Regions from separate parts of the Rhizobium sp. Root491 genome, predicted to be linked through region 1. Evidence: riboswitches for the same ligand, from Rfam matches in the RefSeq annotation. Region 1 holds a riboswitch; each other region holds the start of a gene.
What was found. Region 1 has a riboswitch for cobalamin ahead of bluB (5,6-dimethylbenzimidazole synthase). Riboswitches for the same ligand answer to the same signal wherever they lie in the genome.
Positions count from the first base shown of each region.

Region 2: it holds a riboswitch for cobalamin, as region 1 does, so the genes downstream of both, ASD46_RS12190 (ABC transporter substrate-binding protein) here and bluB (5,6-dimethylbenzimidazole synthase) in region 1, are expected to answer to the same signal.
Region 3: it holds a riboswitch for cobalamin, as region 1 does, so the genes downstream of both, ASD46_RS02975 (CbtB domain-containing protein) here and bluB (5,6-dimethylbenzimidazole synthase) in region 1, are expected to answer to the same signal.

Region 1 is NZ_LMFF01000016.1:178,927-185,409, forward strand. Features, by position in the region: gene ASD46_RS19355 (NADP-dependent malic enzyme) at 1-651, shown strand, start outside; gene ASD46_RS19360 (DUF2865 domain-containing protein) at 787-1,887, shown strand; gene bluB (5,6-dimethylbenzimidazole synthase) at 1,957-2,673, opposite strand; cobalamin riboswitch at 2,771-2,957, opposite strand; gene ASD46_RS19370 (TolB family protein) at 3,086-3,916, opposite strand; gene ASD46_RS19375 (VOC family protein) at 4,109-4,486, shown strand; gene ASD46_RS19380 (NAD+ synthase) at 4,636-6,315, opposite strand.
Region 2 is NZ_LMFF01000012.1:275,692-282,174, reverse strand. Features, by position in the region: gene ASD46_RS12205 (2-hydroxyacid dehydrogenase) at 1-338, opposite strand, end outside; gene argE (acetylornithine deacetylase) at 363-1,487, opposite strand; gene ASD46_RS12195 (GNAT family N-acetyltransferase) at 1,699-2,577, shown strand; cobalamin riboswitch at 2,617-2,853, shown strand; gene ASD46_RS12190 (ABC transporter substrate-binding protein) at 3,018-4,049, shown strand; gene ASD46_RS12185 (FecCD family ABC transporter permease) at 4,046-5,074, shown strand; gene ASD46_RS12180 (ABC transporter ATP-binding protein) at 5,071-5,871, shown strand; gene ASD46_RS12175 (pseudoazurin) at 5,868-6,350, shown strand.
Region 3 is NZ_LMFF01000001.1:591,991-598,473, forward strand. Features, by position in the region: gene ASD46_RS02955 (GNAT family N-acetyltransferase) at 1-162, shown strand, start outside; gene ASD46_RS02960 (type 1 glutamine amidotransferase family protein) at 184-750, shown strand; gene ASD46_RS02965 (hypothetical protein) at 856-1,170, opposite strand; gene ASD46_RS02970 (CbtA family protein) at 1,175-1,891, opposite strand; gene ASD46_RS02975 (CbtB domain-containing protein) at 1,903-2,085, opposite strand; cobalamin riboswitch at 2,251-2,476, opposite strand; gene ASD46_RS02980 (c-type cytochrome) at 2,568-3,488, opposite strand; gene ASD46_RS02985 (c-type cytochrome) at 3,576-4,010, opposite strand; gene ASD46_RS02990 (LysE family translocator) at 4,126-4,755, opposite strand; gene ASD46_RS02995 (helix-turn-helix transcriptional regulator) at 4,889-5,614, shown strand; gene ASD46_RS03000 (metallophosphoesterase) at 5,725-6,483, opposite strand, start outside.

The DNA.
Region 1 (6,483 bases):
TCGGTGAAGCGTGGTGAGGCGGATGCGCTGATCTGCGGTCTGGAAGGCCGTTACGACCGGCACCTGCGCGACGTAAACCAGATCATCGGCAAGCAGGAAAGCGTTCGCTCTTTCGCAGGCCTCAGCCTGCTCATCACCCAGCAGGGCGCGCTGTTCCTCACCGACACCTTCGTCAACAACGATCCGACCTCCGAAGAAGTGGCTGAAATGGCCATTCTCGCGGCAAAGGAAATCCGCCGCTTCGGCATCACGCCGAAGATCGCGCTCGCCAGCCACTCCAATTTCGGGTCGCGCGATTCGGAAAGCGCCCGCAAGATGCGCCGCGCCCTGAAGATCGTGCAGGCAGCGGCACCCGAACTGGAAGTGGACGGCGAAATGCAGGGCGGCTCGGCACTTTCGGAAGCGCTGCGCAAGCGCGCCATGCCCAACAGCGTGCTGACCGGCGAAGCAAACCTGCTGGTCTTCCCGAACCTCGATGCCGCAAACATCACGCTCGGCGTCACCCGCACGCTGACGGAGGGCCTGCATGTCGGCCCCATCCTGCTTGGCACGGCGCTTCCCGCCCATATACTGTCGCCCAGCGTCACCTCGCGCGGCGTTGTCAACATGGCGGCCTTTGCCGTCGTGCAGGCATCGCACCCTTCGGTCTGATGAAGGCGCATTAACGCAGTTTTGAACATGCTGTTGCCGCATTGCGGCAACAGCTTATGTTATCTTCCTGAAACACGGATTTCCCGAAGCATAACACCCTCGCCACCGGCCGGGGACATCGAACGGATCGCACCATTGACCCGGCGCCGCAGCATTATCGGCCTCCTGCTTCCCCTTGTTTTCATCGCCCCGGCCGCTGCTTTCGCGGATCAGGTCTGCGATACGCTTTATGCGCAGCTGCGCGAACCGCCGCGTGTCATCGGCAACACCGCCGAGGTACGGCGTTACGCCAATGCGCTCACCCGCCAGAACATCGAGATCCGCAGGATCAGGAACGATCTGCGCCGTTACGGCTGTTCATCCGCAAGCGTCACCGTTTATGGCAGCCCGAATGCGGAACTCTGCGCAGAGATCAGCGACGCGATGGCGGATGCGCAGAGCGAACGCGATGCCATCATCCGTGACCGCGACGATGCCATGGCGGCCCAGGGCAACGATGATGGCGACATCAGACGCCAGCGCATTCTCGCCGCACTCGACGCCAATGGCTGCAGCGCCATTCCGGAAACGGAAGCGCGCCAGCCGACGGCACCCGATGTGACACGTTACCCCGACGCCTTCGGCGAACAGAGCAATCCGCCGGGACAGGCGGGGCTTTCGCCCTACCCCAATGCCGCTGCGGAAGGCGGGCTCAGGACGCTGTGCGTGCGCACCTGCGACGGCTCGTTCTTCCCCATCGCTTCCAATGCCTCGCCGCTCGATTTCCGTGCGCAGGCCGAACAATGCCAGAAAATGTGCCCGGGTACGCAGACGGAGCTTTATTTCCACTCCATGACGGAGCAGGAAACGGCTGACATGGTCTCGGCTGAAACAGGAAAGCCCTACAAGGACCTGCCGACCGCCTTTGCCTATCGAAATGCCTCAACGAAAGCCCCAGGCTGCGCCTGCAACATGGCCGCCTATCACGAGGAGATGAAGCAGCAGGAGGCTGCGCGGCCGGAAGCTGAGAAACCCTATTCCAGCATCACGACCATTCCATCACCGCAAGGCGACACCCCCAAAAAACCAACCGAACTGCAGCAGGCCGCAAAGCCGCCGGAACAACCGGTTCCGGAACGCGACTATGACCCGAACAACAGCAGGGTCCGCGTCATCGGCCCTAAATTCCTGCCCGACCAGACAGGGCGGATCGACCTGAAAAACCCGGCGCTGAAGGGCATTCAGCCGCAGCAATAGCTCCCATCAAGCACGCGGTATGGAGTTGGCAACGCTCTGTCTCACTCACAAGATGGTCGCGTCTTCTCTTTACCGTCCACCCCAGCGATTGCGAAACACCAGCTCCTCCAGCGGCACGCGCTGGCGCCAACCCTTCACCGCCAGTTCCGGCTCGGTATAAAGTGTATCGACGCGGCCGAGGCATAGCCAGGCGACGATCTCGATGTGGTCGGGAATCTCCAGAATGGTGCGAATGTCGCTATCGTGGAAAATGCTGACCCAGCCGACGCCGATGCCTTCGGCGCGCGCTGCAAGCCAGAGGTTCTGGATGGCGCAGACGGTGGAATAGACATCGGTGCGCGGATTGTGGGTACGGCCCAGCACCACCTTGCCGCCACGCGTCGGATCGCAGGTGACGCAGATGCTGAGCGGCGCCTTGCGGATGCCCTCAAGCTTGAGGCTGCGGTAAAGCGCCTGCTGCTCCCCCTCGAACATCGCCGCCGCCTCGCCATTGGCGCGGCTGAAGGCAACCCAGGCTGCCTGCCTGACCGCACCGTCAGTGACGAGCGTGAAATTCCACGGCTGCATGAAACCGACCGAAGGCGCGGAATGCGCCGCCTTCAGCAAGCGCTCGACCACATCTTCCGGCAATGGATCCGGAAGGAACTGGTCGCGCACATCACGGCGGGTTTCGATGGCACGGTAGATCGCCTCTCGCTCCCCCTCGGAAAACGGATAGGCGGGCGAAAGCGCGTGATCGAATGCATTGGCGTCGAGCGAACTGGTCGCGAGTGGATCGGTCGGCATCGTCTATCCCCAACAATGCTGGCGCGCCGCCACGAAAACCGGCTCCGGTTTTCGCCTGCACGACGCGCTGCTGCAACAACCTGCCGCCGTCCACGCGGTCTGGTCTATCCTGTCAGGCCGGTCTTCTGACTCGGCTTCATCCGCCCACTTTCGCCTTCCCGAATGGATTCAGTGGCATCAAGAAAAAGGGCATCCGCCTCACAGCGCTGGGCACGTTCCGGTCTTGCACCGGATTCCCGATTCTCCCGCCCTAAAGGGCGGGCACCTGACGAAGAAGCTTATGAGCAACAAAGATTGCAAATACAAGTATCTTGCGCAGCGATGCGGCAATGTGACCGTGGCCACCTCACCTGCGTATTGCGCCCTTCAGCCGCCGCGCAGACGCGCGCCGGCTGAAGCACCCCCTACCGCATCACCCAACGGGAAAATACCGCACATAAGCGAACTCATCCCCGTCCGGTGACCAGTTGGGCGAATTCATCGTTCCCTGCCCGCCGAAAAGGTCAAACAGCGTTTCGGCATTGCCGCCATCCATATCCATCAGCCGCACGCGCACGTTGAGGTCGCGCGGATGGTCGAAGACATCGGCGTCGTAGGAGACGAAGACGACCTTGTCACCGCTGGGAGACGGATGCGGGAACCAGTCGCCGTAGGCGCTGTCGGTGATACGCTCGACGGCCGAGCCATCCACCCGCACGCGCCAGATCTGCATCTGGCCGGTGCGGCTGGAGTTGAAATAGATCCATTCTCCATCCGGCGAATAATCCGGCCCGTCATTGCGGCCCTCACCATGGGTAAGGCGTGTCTCAACGCCGCTGTCTATGTCCATGGAATAAATATCGAAAACCTGATCGCGAATGCCGCAATAGGCGAAACCTTTCCCGTCCGGCGACCAGCCGTGCCAGTAGGAGGGAAGGTTCCTCGTCATCAGCCGCGGCGTTCCGCCCGTCGAAGGCAGCAGATAGATGGCACTCTTGCCGAACTCCACCTTGTCGGAAATGGCATAAAGCGAACCGTCAGGCGAAATGCCGTGGTCATTGTTGCAGATTGTCGCAAAGCCGGTATCGACCTTTTCCGGCGAAGGGTCGCCGGCAAGTGACAGGCGATAAAGCAGACCGTCGCAGTTCAGAAGCAGGTATTTCCCGTCCGGCGACCAGTTCGGAGCCTCGAACAGCTCCGGCGTCTGCCAGACCACCCGCATCTGCCGAGTGCGGATGTTGAAGATTTCGATGGAACTGCGCATGCTGCCTCCCAGGCCTGTCGATCGTCTGGCGTGGAGCGTTGAATGGCACAAACATTCCGTTTGCATCCGCCACCGCCGTGATTATGATCCTATTGCCGCAGGCACCGCCCTGCAAATTCAAATAGGAAAAAACAGCAGCGTTCCGGCACCGCCCGCACCCCTGCCCGTTTCTCCCAGATCCGAGGTTCCGCGATGAACACCATCGCCGATCACGGCATCCGCTTCGGTCGGATCGCCGCAATGCTTCCTGTCAAGAATATCGAGAAGGCCCATGACTTTTATGTCCGTGTGCTGGGCTTCGAAAAGACCTTCGAAAACGGCAACCCTGTCGGTTTCATGATCCTGAAACAAGGTAACGCCGAGTTGCACCTGACATTGCAGTCAACGCACAAACCGGCCCCCTTCAATGTGGCGCATATGCTGGTCAGCGACGCCGACGCGCTGCATGCGCTTTGCAAAAGCCACGGGCTTCGCATCATCAAAAGTCTGCAGGACAAGGATTATGGCCTGCGGGCCTTCGTTTTCGAAGACCCGGATGGTAACCGCATCGATGTGGGGCAGGTTATTTAACGAGATAGGGAGACGGCGCGGCGTGTCCGCGCCGTTGGAGGAAAAGGATGCTTCTTCGCCATCGATATATGGCGAAGCCGCAGCATCCGCACTCCGTCACCCCGAACTAGATTCGGGGTCCAGCAAGCTCCCTCCATGCCCTCCTTCGACTACCTGTCCCTGAACCGGTTGGTAATCGGATAACGGCGATCGCGGCCGAAGTTCTTCTTGGTGATCTTCACCCCGGGCGCGGATTGGCGGCGTTTGTATTCGGCGAGATAGAGCAGATGCTCGATCCGGTGCACCGTCGCGATATCATGGCCACGCGCGAGGATTTCCTCGACCGACATTTCCTTTTCCACCAGGCACTCCAGAATATCGTCCAGCACCGGATAGGGCGGCAGCGAATCCTGGTCTGTCTGGTTGGGTCGCAATTCGGCGGATGGCGCCTTGGAGATGATATTGGCGGGGATCACTTCGCCGGATGGCCCGAGCGCGCCCGGCGGCACATGGGAATTGCGCCAGCTGGAGATGGCGTAGACCTGCATCTTGTAGAGGTCCTTGATGGGATTGAAACCGCCATTCATGTCGCCATAAAGCGTCGCATACCCCACCGACATTTCCGACTTGTTGCCTGTTGTCACCACCATTGAGCCGAACTTGTTGGAAACGGCCATGAGAATGGTGCCGCGTGTACGGCTCTGCAGGTTTTCTTCGGTAATGCCTTCTTCCGTGCCTTCGAACATTTCCGAAAGCGCCGACAGGAACCCCTCCACAGGTTCGGCAATGGGCACGATATCGTAACGGCAGCCAAGCGCTCTGGCGCAATCGGCTGCGTCCTTCAGCGAATCCTCGGAGGTGTAACGATACGGCAGCATGATGCAGCGCACCCGCTCTTCGCCCAGCGCATCAACAGCAAGCGCAGCGCAGATCGCCGAATCGATACCGCCGGAAAGGCCGAGAACCACGCTCTTGAAGCCGTTCTTGTTGACGTAATCGCGAAAGCCCAGCATGCAGGCGCGGTAATCCGCCTCCTCGCCTTCAGGGATTTTCGAGAAAGGACCGCTCTCGCAGCGCCAGCCTTCTGCGGTGCGTTTCCAATCGGTAACGGCAAGGGTCGCTTCGAACTGGCTCATCTGGAAGGCAAGGGTCTTGTCGGCGTTGAAACCGAAGCTCGCGCCGTCGAAAACCAGCTCGTCCTGCCCGCCAAGCTGATTGGCGAAGACCAGCGGCAAGCCGCTTTCGATTACCTGCTTCAGCGCCACCTGATGGCGCACATCCAGCTTGCCGCGATAATAGGGCGAACCATTCGGCACCAGCAGGATTTCCGCCCCGCTTTCGGCAAGCGTTTCGCACACACCCATATCGTTCCAGATTTCCTCGCAGATCGGAATGCCGATCCTGACACCGCGGAAATTATAGGGACCGGAGATCGAACCTTCGGCGAAAACGCGTTTTTCATCGAACTCGCCGTAATTCGGCAGGTCGATCTTGTCACGCAGCGCGATGATCTTGCCGCCATCCAGAAGCGCAACCGAATTGTGCCGGCCCGTTTCGCCCTGACGCGGAAAACCGATGACGACGCCCGGCCCGCCATCGGCGGTTTCCGCCGCCAGTTCTTCCACGGCCTTCAGGCACGCTTTCAGAAAAGCCGGCTTCAATACCAGGTCTTCCGGCGGATAGCCGGATATGAACAGCTCGGTCAGAAGCAGGAGATCGGCACCCTGCGTCGCCGCATCGGCCCGTGCTTCGCGCGCCCTGGCGAGATTGCCCGCCACGTCGCCAACAGTCGGATTGAACTGCCCGACGGCAATTCGAAGATGGTTTTTGATGTCGTGTCTGTCGCTCATGGCTTTTCAATACCGCGCCCGTGCCCGCTCCGCAACGCGGCAATTGCATGCCGCACCACCTTGATAGGATGAAGCCGCAACAGGCATTCACGCTAAGGTTATCACCGCACCGGCCACACTCCGCAAAGTTCATGTCGCGTTCATCGCGCTTATGTGACAGTTACATGA
Region 2 (6,483 bases), on a different contig from region 1:
AAATAGACCGGCAGGTTGCGGTGAAGGGTAAGTACGCCGAGGCAGATATATTCCTGCATCATGCGGATGATGCCCTCATCCACCATGCGTACGACCTTTACCGTCTCAGGGATCGCCTGGATGTGAAACTGGTCGACACCCGCGCCGATCGAAAACAGGACTTCGAGATTGCGATACCGGGCAATGTCCTGTGGTACCGTCCAGGTGATGAGGTAACGGACTGCGTCGGGATCGACGGTTGATGCATCCATCGAAAACGGCAGATCAGGCAGTGCTGCAGCTAGAGCCTGCCGGAAAATCTCGCCGCGCTTGGCGTCGGAATTGAAGAGAAAAGTCATCTGAAATCTATGCTTCCCGAAGGTTCAAGCCGTACAGCGGCTTGCGAGTGTTTCCAGCATCGACTGGCAGGCCGAAATTTCGCCCGTCGTTATGAACTCGTCCGGCTTGTGGGCGCGGCCGATATCCCCTGGTCCGCAGATGATGGCGTCGATGCCCGCCGCTTGGAACAGCCCCGCCTCCGTGCCGTAGCTGACGGCGGCGAGACAGGGGGTGCCGGTCAATTCCTCCAGAAGCAGAACAAGCGGAGCATTGGCTGCAAGCGAAAGCGCCGGATAATCGCTCATAGGCGTCCATTCGATATCGACACCCTTTGCTGCAAGAGCCTCGACGCTTGCGCGAACCGGCCCGAGCAGTTCAAGCGGCGATGTGCCGGAAATCGCCCGCGCTTCCAGCTCGATGGCCGAGAAATCGGGGATGATGTTGATCGTCTGGCCGCCCTTCATCGTGCCGATCTGCAGCGAGGAGTAGGGTGGCTCGAAAGTCGCTTCAAAGGGGCCTTTCGTCAGCTCATGTGCCGTCTCTACGGCCTTTGCCATGATACCGGTCATCAGGTGAATGGCATTCACCCCCTGATCAGGCCGGGACGAATGGCCGGAACGGCCACGGATGGTAATGCGAGCTGCTGCTTTGCCCTTGTGTGCACGAACCGCCCGCAAATTGCTGGGCTCGCCGATGATTGCGCCCGCCGGTGCGGCGCAAAGTTCAGGCAATCTGGCGAGAAGATGCGGAACGCCACGGCAACCCGCCTCCTCGTCATAGGAAAAGGCGATATGCACGGGACGTTTCAGCGCCATGCGCGAAAATGCAGGCGCCGCGGCGAGAACCGTAGCCAGAAAACCCTTCATGTCGGTGGTTCCGCGCCCGTAGAGACGATCATTTTCCGCCCGTAGCGTAAAGGGATCGGAAGACCATTCCGGCTCGCTGGCGGGCACGACATCCATATGGCCGGACAAAACATATCCGGCGCGATCGGCCGGGCCGAAGGTGGCGAAGAGGTTGGCGCGGTCGCCCTCCGGTCCCGCAAGCAGCGATACTTTCGCGCCGTGGCTTTCAAGATAATCGGCGATCCAGCCGGCAATATCGCCATTGGCGGTTCCAACGACCGACGGGAAACCGACGAGACGCTCAAGGATTTCGATTGCGTTCAATGGTCGTCTCCGCTGACCGGATTGTCATCCCGAAAGCTTAGAATGGACTGCGACGTTTATCTGCTGAAATGCGAATGATTTCGGTAGATTGTTGTGACCTTCCAGTGCTTTCAGAAAATTCGTGCTGGCGTAACCGGCTACCGTCGGATGTCGTGGGCTAGGCCGGGACCGGATGAAGGTTCTGAGCCGTAGGGGATGAGGGCCGTTGGTTATGGACCTGCTCAAAGTCGATAGTTTCGAGCTGCGGACCGTGGATATCGCGGACGTGGATGCCGATCATCTGCATGCACTCTCCATGGCCGTCGGATGGCGATATCACGCGAATGAATGGTGTTTTCTGCGGCAATGCGGCGTGGGTCTCGCTGCGCTCGATGAGATCGACCGTGTTGTCGCAACCGCGATGCTCTTTCCCTATGATCAGGGGTTTGCGACGCTCGGCATGGTCATTGTTTCGCCCCGTTTGCAGGGGCAGGGCGTAGCACCATGGCTGGTGCAGAAACTTGTCGCGAAATTTCCCACTGTCTCCCTGCGGTTGAACGCGACGGGAGCGTCGCGGCGGTTGTTTTCAAGGTTGGGTTTTGCCGGTGATACGGAAAAAGTATATCTGTTCCGGGGAAGGGCGAATTGCCTTTTCGAGATACCGCCGCCCGGCAGAAAACAACGAATAGAGCCGTTATCCGCAGGTCATCTGACTGATGTGGTGGAACTAGACCGGGCGGCTTTTGGCGTTTCGCGCCGGAACGTTTTGCAGCGACTTTTGACGCAGAATGCGGGTTACGGTGTGTTTGAGGCGGACCGTCTTACCGCTTTTGCGCTGCGCCGTGCGGCGGGGCGGGGCCACATTATCGGTCCGGTCGTTGCGGGTGCGGACATGGATGCGATTGCACTCGTAAGGCGGCATTTTACCGATCTTGACGATGAGCTGGTGCGTCTCGACACCATCAGCGACAACAATCTCTTTATTGATTTTATTGCGCAATCCGGCTTGGTGGTGATTGAAACCCTTACCACCATGTCCAAAGACGCACCTCAACCGGCGCCCTCCGGCGCTACAAAAATTTTCGCGTTGGCGGGTCCGTCTTTGTGCTGAGCTGCAGCACTATCGCAATTGACGCCCCGGCGCTTGCCCCTTATGTCAGAAAGCGACGGTTCCTGAAGCCGAAGGGCAAAGGGATTAATAGGGAACATGGTGCGGGTGATTTCTATCGCCCAATGCCGTGGCTGCCCCCGCAACTGTAAGCGGATTGCCGCTCATCCTCGTGACGCCTGAAAAGCGTCATGCCACTGCACCCTTCAAGGTGCGGGAAGGCAGATGAACGGCGCATATTCGTGAGCCAGGAGACCTGCCGTCATAATATTGACCATCGTTACGGGCGGGGATGCCCGGAAGAGGAGCTGATTATGACCTTTCCGTCCGCGGAAACGTATTTAGAGTCCCGTTCTCCATCTCCACACTTGTTGTCGCTCTGTCACTACGCGTTTTGACGCGCGGCCTGCGGATCACGCCACTTTATTTAGACTGGAGAACATATGTTTCATTTCAAACGCCTGCCGGTTTCCGCCGGTCTTCTGGCTGTCGCATTAGCGGCCTTGCCCGCCGGTGCCGCTCAGGCTGCCGAAACCGCCTATCCGCTGACGATCAATAGCTGCGGCCACGAAATCACCTTCAAGCAGGCGCCCGCCCGCACAGTATCGGTCGGCCAGAGCACGACCGAGGTTCTCTATCTGCTCGGCGTGGCCGACAAGGTGGTAGGCACGGCGCTGTGGATCGGCCCGGTTCTGAAGGGTTACGAAGACGCCAATGCCAAGGTGGAGCGGCTTGCCGACAATGATCCGAGCTTCGAGGCGGTGGTTGGCAAGAGGCCGGACCTCGTGACGACGCAGTTCCAGTGGCAGATCGGTCCCGAAGGCGTTGTCGGAACACCGGAGCAATTCGCCGAACTCGGTATTCCCGTTTATACCTCCCCTGCCGATTGCATGGGCAAGGACAATTCCGGCGGCGGCGACGGCGTGCGCAAGTCCGTTTTCACCATGGACCTGATCTACCAGGAGGTCCGCGACCTTGCGAAAATTTTCAACGTGCAGGATCGCGGCGAGGAAGTCGTTGCCGACCTGAAAAAGCGTGAGGAAGCCGCCCGCGCCAAGATCGCTTCGGCGAATGGCAAGATTTCAGCAGTCTTCTGGTTCTCCAGCGCCGAGCTGGATATCGATCCTTACGTGGCGGGCCGCAATGGTGCGCCGGGTTACATCATGTCCGCGCTCGGACTGAAGAACGTTATCGAAAGCGATGAGGAATGGCCGACTGTTGGCTGGGAAACCATCGCCAAGGCCAATCCGTCCGTGATCGTTGCCGGCAAGATGGACCGCCGGCGGTTCCCCGCCGATGACGTCGCCGTCAAGCTCAAGTTCCTTGCTACCGATCCGGTTGCCAGCATCATGCCCGCCGTCAAGGCGGCCCATGTCTTCGAAATGGACGCGCAGGCGATGAACCCGACCATCCGCACGATCGAAGGCATTGAAACGCTGGCCGAGGCGATTTCCACAGCCGGTCTCGCCAAGTGAACGGTCTTTCCGTCAATCTTGGCAGGGCGGGTCTGGCTTTTGCCGCACTCGCCCTGCTGCTCGTCGCGCTGATGGCCGGTGCGGCCATCGGCGAGACTGCCATTCCGTTCGACGTGGTGGCAAAGACCATTGCCAATCGTGTCTTCCATGCGGGTTATCCGCTGGAGCCGCTGGATGAGGGCATCGTCTGGAGTTACCGCCTCAGCCGCGCCGTTGTTGCCGCGTGCTGTGGCGCCTCGCTGGCGCTGGCCGGTGCGGTGCTTCAATCACTTCTGCGCAACCCGCTCGCCGATCCCTATATCCTCGGTATTTCCGCAGGCGCCTCAACCGGGGCCGTGGCCGTGGCGCTTCTGGGCTTCGGAGCGGGGTTCCTGACGATGCCGGCCGGCGCCCTGATCGGGGCTTTTGTGGCTTTTTCGCTTGTCAGCCTTCTGGCGGTGCGGGCAGGGCACGGCAACAGCGCCATCATCCTGGCGGGGGTCGCCGGTTCGCAACTGTTCAACGCCATGACGTCGTTCATCGTCACCAAATCCGCCAATGCCGAACAGGCGCGCGGCATCATGTTCTGGCTGCTGGGCAATCTTTCGGGCGTGCGCTGGCCGGATGTCTGGCTGGCTTTGCCGGTCAGTATTGCGGGTCTTGGGGTGTGCCTCTGGTACGCACGCGCGCTTGATGCTTTCGCTTTCGGCGGTCAGGCAGCAGCTTCGCTCGGTATTCCAGTGCGCCGGGTCTATGCGGTGCTGATCTCGGTTTCGGCGGTCATGACGGCAGTCATGGTGTCGCTGGTCGGTTCCATCGGCTTCGTCGGTCTCGTCATCCCGCATGCGGCGCGCATCTTCGTTGGCGTTCGCCACGGCATGTTGCTGCCGGTGACGGCGCTGACCGGTGCAATTTTCATGATCATCGCAGATATCCTCTCGCGCACCGTCATTCCGGGGCAGGTGCTGCCGATCGGCGTGATCACTGCGCTGGTCGGCGCGCCCGCCTTCGCCTTTATTCTCGGGCAGAAGAGAGGCCGGTCATGAAATTATCCGCCCATGATCTGCATTTCCATGCCGGCAATCTCGACATTGTGCGCGGTGTTTCGCTGGAGGTCGCCACGGGCGAGTTTCTGGGTATCATCGGGCCGAACGGTTCGGGCAAAAGCACGTTGCTTTCCATGCTGGCCGGCATTCGCATGCCGCGTCGGGGTCATGTCATGCTTGGTGAGGAACGGCTTGCCACATTCGGGCGGCGCGAACTTGCCCGCAGGCTGGCCTTTGTGGAGCAGCAGGCCGAAACCACCGAGCGCATCAGCGCGCGACAGGCCGTGGAACTGGGGCGCACGCCCTATCTCGGCCCGCTTTCCGCATGGTCGCCAAAGGACGACGCCATCGTCGATGCGGCGCTCGGAAATGTCGATATGGCGGACAAGGCCGAGCGAAACTGGCATCACCTTTCCGGCGGCGAACGCCAGCGCCTGCACATTGCCCGCGCATTGGCGCAGGAGCCGCATATTCTGCTGCTGGACGAACCGACCAACCATCTCGATATCGGCCACCAGATCGGTCTGCTCGATCTGGTGCGCAGGCAGGGACTGACGGTTGTGGCGGCGCTGCATGATCTCAATCACGCCGCCATGTTCTGCGACCGCGTCGCCATCATGCATCGCGGTGAAATGATCGCTGTCGGCCCACCGCGCGAGGTCCTCACCTCTTCGACCATCGCCGATGTGTTCGGGGTGCAATCCGTCGTCACCACGGATGAAAGCGGATTTTCACATATTCGTTTTCTGCCGGCCCACGGTGCGGCCGATCACGCAAGGAAAGCAACGGCACGATGATGAAATTGAAAAGACTTGTAAATCTCCGCTTTGGCGCGCGGCAGCTTTGCGTTTCCGCGGGACTTGCCATGGTTGTGGCCACAGGGTTTTCCATTCAAGCCGTAGCCGAGACCTTCGAGATAAAGATGCTGAACCGTGGCGAAAAGGGCTCCATGGTGTTCGAACCCGATTTTCTGGAGATCGCTCCCGGCGACCGCGTGCGCTTCGTGCCGAGCCACAAGAGCCATAATGCCGCGACGATCGATGGTATGGTTCCCGAAGATATTGAAGGTTTCAAAAGCCGGATCAACGACGAATTCGAGACCGGTTTCGAAAAGCCAGGCTTTTACGGCATCAAATGCTCGCCGCATTACGGCATGGGCATGGTCATGCTGATCAAGGTGGGGGACGCGGTTTTGCCGCAGAGCTACAGGACGGTAGAGGTCCCAGGCCGGGCGAAGCCGCGCTTTGAGGAGCTATTCGAGCGGGCGGAAAAATGAGGTCCCTGCATCGCGTTTTCATGCGTCATGCACGACTAGATCCGGCATCCAGCCAAGGCGCGTCTGCACCGTGAGAAACTATTATTAAGCGATCAAGGACTTGGTCGCACTGGACCCCGGATCACATCCGGGG
Region 3 (6,483 bases), on a different contig from region 1:
CACTTGGTTTCCCGCGCCCGCGATATCGCCAAGCGCCTCGGTTGCGACTATCTTTCCGTCAGCGCCACGACCGGAAATGTCGCCGCGCATCGTTTCTACGAAAGCATGGATTTCGCGCCGCGCCCGGTCACCGGCATGCGCTACATGCAGTCTATCGCCTGATTGCAACCTTCGGAGACGGTCATGACACGGATTGCCATTGCGCTTGCGCAGGATTTTGCGGACTGGGAACCGGCGCTGCTTGCCGCCGCCGCGCGCGGCTATCTCGGCGTCGAGATCGTTTACGCGACCCCGGACGGCCGGCCCGTGGTTTCAATGGGCGGGCTCAACGTTACGCCCGACACATCCTATGACGCGCTTGATCCTGCTAACATCGATGCGCTCGTCATTCCCGGCGGCCTCGGCTGGGAAAAGGGAATGGCTGTCGATCTTGGCGGGCTGGTACAGCGGTTTCGCGAGAAGGGCCGGCTGGTTGCCGGCATCTGCGCGGCTGCCAGCGCGCTTGCAGGCACGGGCGCCCTTGATGACGTCGCCCATACCGGCAATTCGCTCGCCTCTCACAAGGCCTATCCGTCCTATCGCGGCGAAGCGCTCTATCGCGACCAGCCGAAGGCGGTCAGCGATGGCGGAATCGTAACCGCAGCCGGCAGTGCACCCGTCAGTTTCGCAGTGGAAATTCTGAAACACCTCGGCCTCTTTGGTCCGGAAGCCGAGGCGGAACTTGGAATTTTTGCGGCGGAACACCGGTGAAGCTCACCTTGGTGTCGAGAGTTTTGCGGATCCTCCCACCCTCATTCCTGTGCTTGTCACAGGAATGAGGGTGGTGGGGAAGTTGAGCCGCGAGACCATCACAAATCACCCCTGATCAAGCACCCGGCAGACACGGGGCGCGACATCCCCGCCCTCCCCCGCCATCGCACGGCGGATATCGCGGCTGTTGAGATGCAGACTGCGACCGGCCGGCAAAGCCGAGCGTTTTATCTTGGCAAGGGCTGCGACCGTAAAGGCAGCCTCATTCTCATGAAAATAGGCGAGCGCCGCTTCCCGTTCCGGGCTGACGCCAAGGACTGCCTTGAAAGCAAGGCGATGCACGGCGCAGAAAGCGCCGTGACCGGGAACGGCAAAACGCAGCGCGTCGAGTTCCTCACTCCATTCGGCTGCGTCCTGCATGGATTTAAGCCTGCTGGAAGCGCTTCAGGAAAAACGCGCTCAATGTTCCGAGCAAGGCCCAGAAGACAAAGCTGGTCACGGTGGCGGCGACGATGAACTGTCGTTCCAGCGGCAGCGGTGCCAGCGCATGTTCACCTTCCGGCGGCAGGGGCGCGCCCACCACATGTGGAGCAACGATCAACACCAGTGCGAGCACGATTGCCCAGGGTTCGCGCCGGAATGCGATCAGCGCAATGCCGCCCGCGGTTGCGGCAACCGTCGAAAGCCACCAGATTTGACGCGCCTCAAGCGCGGCCGCCGGGCTGCCCGGTAGTTCCGGCGGCAGGCCGATCATCGGCGCAAGCATGACGGCGGCAAAACCGGCCACACCCCACAAAAGGCCTTCGCGCCAGCCGGCATCGGTGCCGCGCAGCGAGATGAGGCCGGTCAGCACCAGCGCATAACCGATGGCGGTCAGCACGTTGGCGGCGACCGTATAGGCGGTGCGCTCGAAGCCGTCGGCCGGAGACCAGGCTTCCTTATTATGTTCGTGCGCGGGAACGGCAGCGCCGGTCGTGGCCGGAGCATCATGGCTGTGGGGCGCTTCGCCACCGGCATTTTCATAGGTTTCCGCCTTCAGGATCAGCGGCGTGGTGCCGAAAGCCTGCATGGCCGAAACGGCGAAGCCGCCAACGATGCCGACGAGGACGGCGGTAAAAACGATATTGCGAAAGAACGACATGCTTTTTCCCCTCAATGGCAAGGGAAAGCATTGGCATGACGCGTGTCATGCGCGGCGTTGTGAACGGCTTCCACATGCGAAAAGCCGACAAACCCGACGACGAACAGACCAAGCACGATCGCCGTCAGCGATTGCGCGAAGCTGCCCGTTTTTGCTGAAACGGCGGCATTTGCCGTATTCTGGTTGATGGACATGGTGACCCCTCTTACGGCGCGACCCCGCGCCTTTAGACGCGGCGGAACGGCAAACGCCGTGCAGCCGCATGCGATACACTTCACCACGGGGATACGAGACTGACACAGGGCGGCACGTTCAAGCGCCACCACCCTGAAATTCCGCTCTTCCGGACACCCCGCCGGCATGGACATTTCCGTGATGGCAGGTCTCCTGGCTTACGGGTCAAAACCTGAAACACCTTCCCGGCATTGCCCTCGCCCATATCCGGCGAGATGCTTACCAGTGGCATTTCGTTTCAGGCTCTCCGCTCACAGTTGCGGGGGCAGCCACGAATGAGGATGTCTCCCTATCGTGTTCCCTTTTCACCTTCCGGAACGCCCGGAAGGAACCATCACAGGATCGTTATCCGATGGGTGTGGGTGGGAGTCAATGGCAGGCCGGCGTGAGAATTGCGCGCCGCGGCTGGATGCCGGATCAAGTCCGGCATGACGGCAAAGGGCTACCGTGCCGGGATGGCCTTCAGATAGGCGGCGATCGCATTGCGGTCATCGACCGTCAGATGCGCCATATTCTGCTGCACCTTGACCATGGAGCCGCCGACGCTGTCGAATTCCGGGGTGAAGCCGGTTTCCAGATAGTTGGCAATATCGGCCGCTTCCCAGCTTCCGACGCTCTGCGAGCCGGGGGTAATATCGGGAATGCGGCCCTCGCCTTCGGGATTGGGACCACCGGCCAGCCATTTGCCATCGAGAAAACCGCCAAGCGCATTGCGCGGCGTGTGACATTCGCCGCAATGGCCCGGGCCTTCCACCAGATATTGGCCGCGCAGCAATTCGGCATTGGCATCGGCAAGCTCGACGCGGGGTGGCGCGGATGTATCGAAATAGAGGAATTTCCAGCCGCCCAATGCCATGCGCATGTTGAAGGGGAACGGCAGTTCGTGATCCGGCGCGTCATTCTGGCTGGCGGGCAGAACCCGCAAATAACCGAAGAGGTCGTTGATGTCCTTCTGCGTCATGCGGGCATAGGAGGCGTAAGGGAAGGACGGGTAGAGATGTTCGCCGTTCTTGCCGACGCCGCGCGTCATCGCATCGCCGAATTCCGAAAGCGTCCAGCCGCCAATGCCATGCTGCGGATCGGAGGAAATATTGGGCACATGGAAGGTGCCGAAGGGGCTTTTCAACGCTTGCCCGCCCGAAAGCGTCAAAAGCGCATCGCCCTTGGCATCTGGTGCCGCATGGCAACTTGCGCAGCCGCCCGCCCAGAACAGCGTTTCGCCATTGGCAAGGTCCGGCTCGCCAAGGCTCACCCAGTGGCTGGGTGCCTGACGCACAGGCGCGGTGACCCAGGCGAAAATGCCGAAACCGGCAATGGCCGCCACCGCGATCCCGCCCGCGAGCTTCGTCCAAATGGAGGCCATGACCCTTCTCCCCATTATCACCTGATGAGATCAGGCATCATTCCCGCTGAAAAAAAACGCCGCCGGGAAGCGGCGTTCTTGATAGGATCACTTCTTCAGACGGTAGGTCTGGTGGCACGCACCACAATCGGCACCGAGGGTCTGCATGGCGGCGGTGACGCCTGCCTGATCGGCGGGAAGGCTGGCGAGGACCTTGTCCGCATCGGCACCGAGCTTGGCGGCCTTGGACTTGAAGTCATCGAAATTTTCCCAGATCGCGGGTGCCGCAGCACTGCCGGTCTCGCTGCCCGGGGGAAACTGGTCGGGGAAAGCCTTGGCGTTGGTGCTGATGGTCGTCACGGCAGCCTTTACGGCTTCGGCGTCATAAGGCTTCTGGCCTTTGGAGATGGCAGCAAGCGCCCCCATGGAGCCGCCGATCTGCTTCATCATGCCTTCACGTTTTTCGACTTCGCCGGCAGCGTAGACCGCTCCGGCGCAAAGACAGCCGAAAAGCATGGCCGCCGCGATGGTTTTCAGTTTCATACACTCTCTCCTTGATTCCGGCAGATGCCGAACGCGCGATAACGGCGCGAGGATGCCCTTTCCGCATGGCGAAAAGAAGTCACATTGCAGTGAATTTCCCCAAGAAAACAGAAGTCTAGGAGAGTGCTTCCCAAAGCGTAACCAGGGCTGCGGCAATCAGCATGAAACCGGCGGCGCGGCCGATGAAAATCGTCGCGGCAGGCGAGGAAACGAGCCATGCCCGGCTTTTATCCGCCGTCAGCGCCAGAGCGCCATAGACCGTGAACTGCGTGATGGCCACCATCGCGCCCATTACCAGCCCCTGCATCCAGATTGGACCATAGTCGGGTTTGAGGAATTGCGGATAGATCGCCATCATGAAGAGATAGGCTTTCGGATTGGAAAGGCAGGTGAGCACGGCCCGCCAGAACGCCTTTCTGACAGAGGCGCTCGCCTGCGCCTCATCGCCATTGACGGTGATGGCGCTGCGCATCAGGCCGACGCCGATCCAGACCATGTAAGCGGCGCCGGCGACCAGCAGCGGCAGGAACAGCGACGGCATCCAGGCGGCAAGCATGCCGACGCCCAACGCACCGTAAAGTGAATGCACCATGCCGCCGGCGCTCATGCCGCTTGCGGCGGAAAGCCCGGTTCTTTTGCCACCCGTCAACGCACTTGCCAGCACGAACAGCATATCCATGCCCGGCAGGATGATGATGCCGAACAGGACCAGAAAGAAAAGCCAGAGATTTTCGACGTAACTCATGTCAGTATCTCCCAAGACAGTTTGCGACACATTCGAGAAAACTCATGTTTCTCAATGTGTTTTGCTGCTTATAGGAAAAGCCAACTGACAGCGTTGTGTCAGTTGCGTTGGGAAACCACCGGGAAAAACGGCAATGCGCAAGGCATCGAGACTGTTCGAGATCATCCAGATCCTGCGGGTGGCGCGCAGGCCGATCACCGCGCAGACCATTGCCGAGGCACTGGAGGTCACGGTGCGCTCGGTCTATCGCGATATTTCGGCCCTTCAGACCATGCGCGTGCCGATCGAAGGCGAACGCGGCGTCGGTTACATCCTGCGTCCCGGCTTCAACCTGCCGCCGCTGATGTTTTCCATCGAGGAGACGGAGGCGATCGTGCTTGCGCTCGCCATGGTCGCGCGCACGGGCGATACTGAATTGCGGCAGGCGGCCAAAAAGGTCAGCGACAAGATTGCGGCATCCCTGCCCGACCCCCTGTCGAAAACCCTGTCCGCCAATGCCCTGCACGCCTGGGGCAGCATCGCGCCCTCACCCGCCGGCGTCGATCTTGCCATGGTCAGGCGGGCGGTGCGCGACGAGGAGCGGTTGGACATAACCTATGGCGATGAAACCGGCGTGGAGACCCGGCGGCAGATCCGGCCCATCGCCACGATCTATTATTCGGAGACGACCAATATCTTCGCCTGGTGCGAACTCAGGCAAGCGATCCGCAATTTCCGCTCCGACCGCGTTCTGACCTGCAAGACAACCGGCAGCTTTTTCAAGATGGAAGGCGAAAGGTTGCGGCAATTGTGGATGAGCGGCTGGCAGAGCAATCAGCTGGGGACTTCGGAACGAACGACGAATCAAGCCAGCGCGTAAAGCAACTGATTTAGCGCGTCTTTCAACCTTCGTTCTGTGTCGGTGCCCCCGTCTCAACCGGCATTCCTGTGACAGGGACGGTAATGACGGTTGAGAGGGTGGTGCTGACTTTAAAGCACGGCAGCGTTATGCCGCAAATGCTCCAGCACCCTATCGTCCTCGCGCCCGAAACCGCGGATGACGATTCGGTCGGCAAACACATCGGCAATGGCGAAGGTGTTCTGGTCGGGCGTATCCACCATGCCCTTAAAGTTGACGAAGTGAGTGTTGCCCTGCACCCCGTAATTGCCCTCATGATTATGGCCGCTGAACCATGCGACGACCGAAGGGTGTACATCAAGAAGATCAACGATGCGGGGCGCGTCCCACATATTATGGGCGTTGTTCGGATAGACCGGATAGTGGCAGAGAATGACCACTTTTTCACCCGCCGCATCCGCCTTTTGCAGAACGGTCCGCAGCCATTCGAACTGTTCGTCGCTGAGCGACGCATTCCAGTCCTGCGCATTGATCGCACCCACCTCTTGCAGGCGCCTCAGACGCTCTTGCGCCAGCGTGCGGCGCGGATCGCCGGGCGGCGTGGCAAACAGGCTGACCTCGTTGCCGTCAAGCACCACGAAACGTATCTCACCGATGGTGAAATCGTGCCAGGGCGACGCCATGCCGAGGCGGGCATGGATGGCGGACAAGTGTTCGGCGGCAACGGCGAAATCGTGATTTCCCGGCAGCATCACCGAAGGGTGGCGAAGCTGCTCGTAGACGCCAAGGATCGCATCGAAATTTTCAAAACCGCGATCGATGATATCGCCCAGCGTTACCACGAAGGCCAGTTCCTCGCGATTGAAGGCGTCGATCGCTTCGCCAAGCTT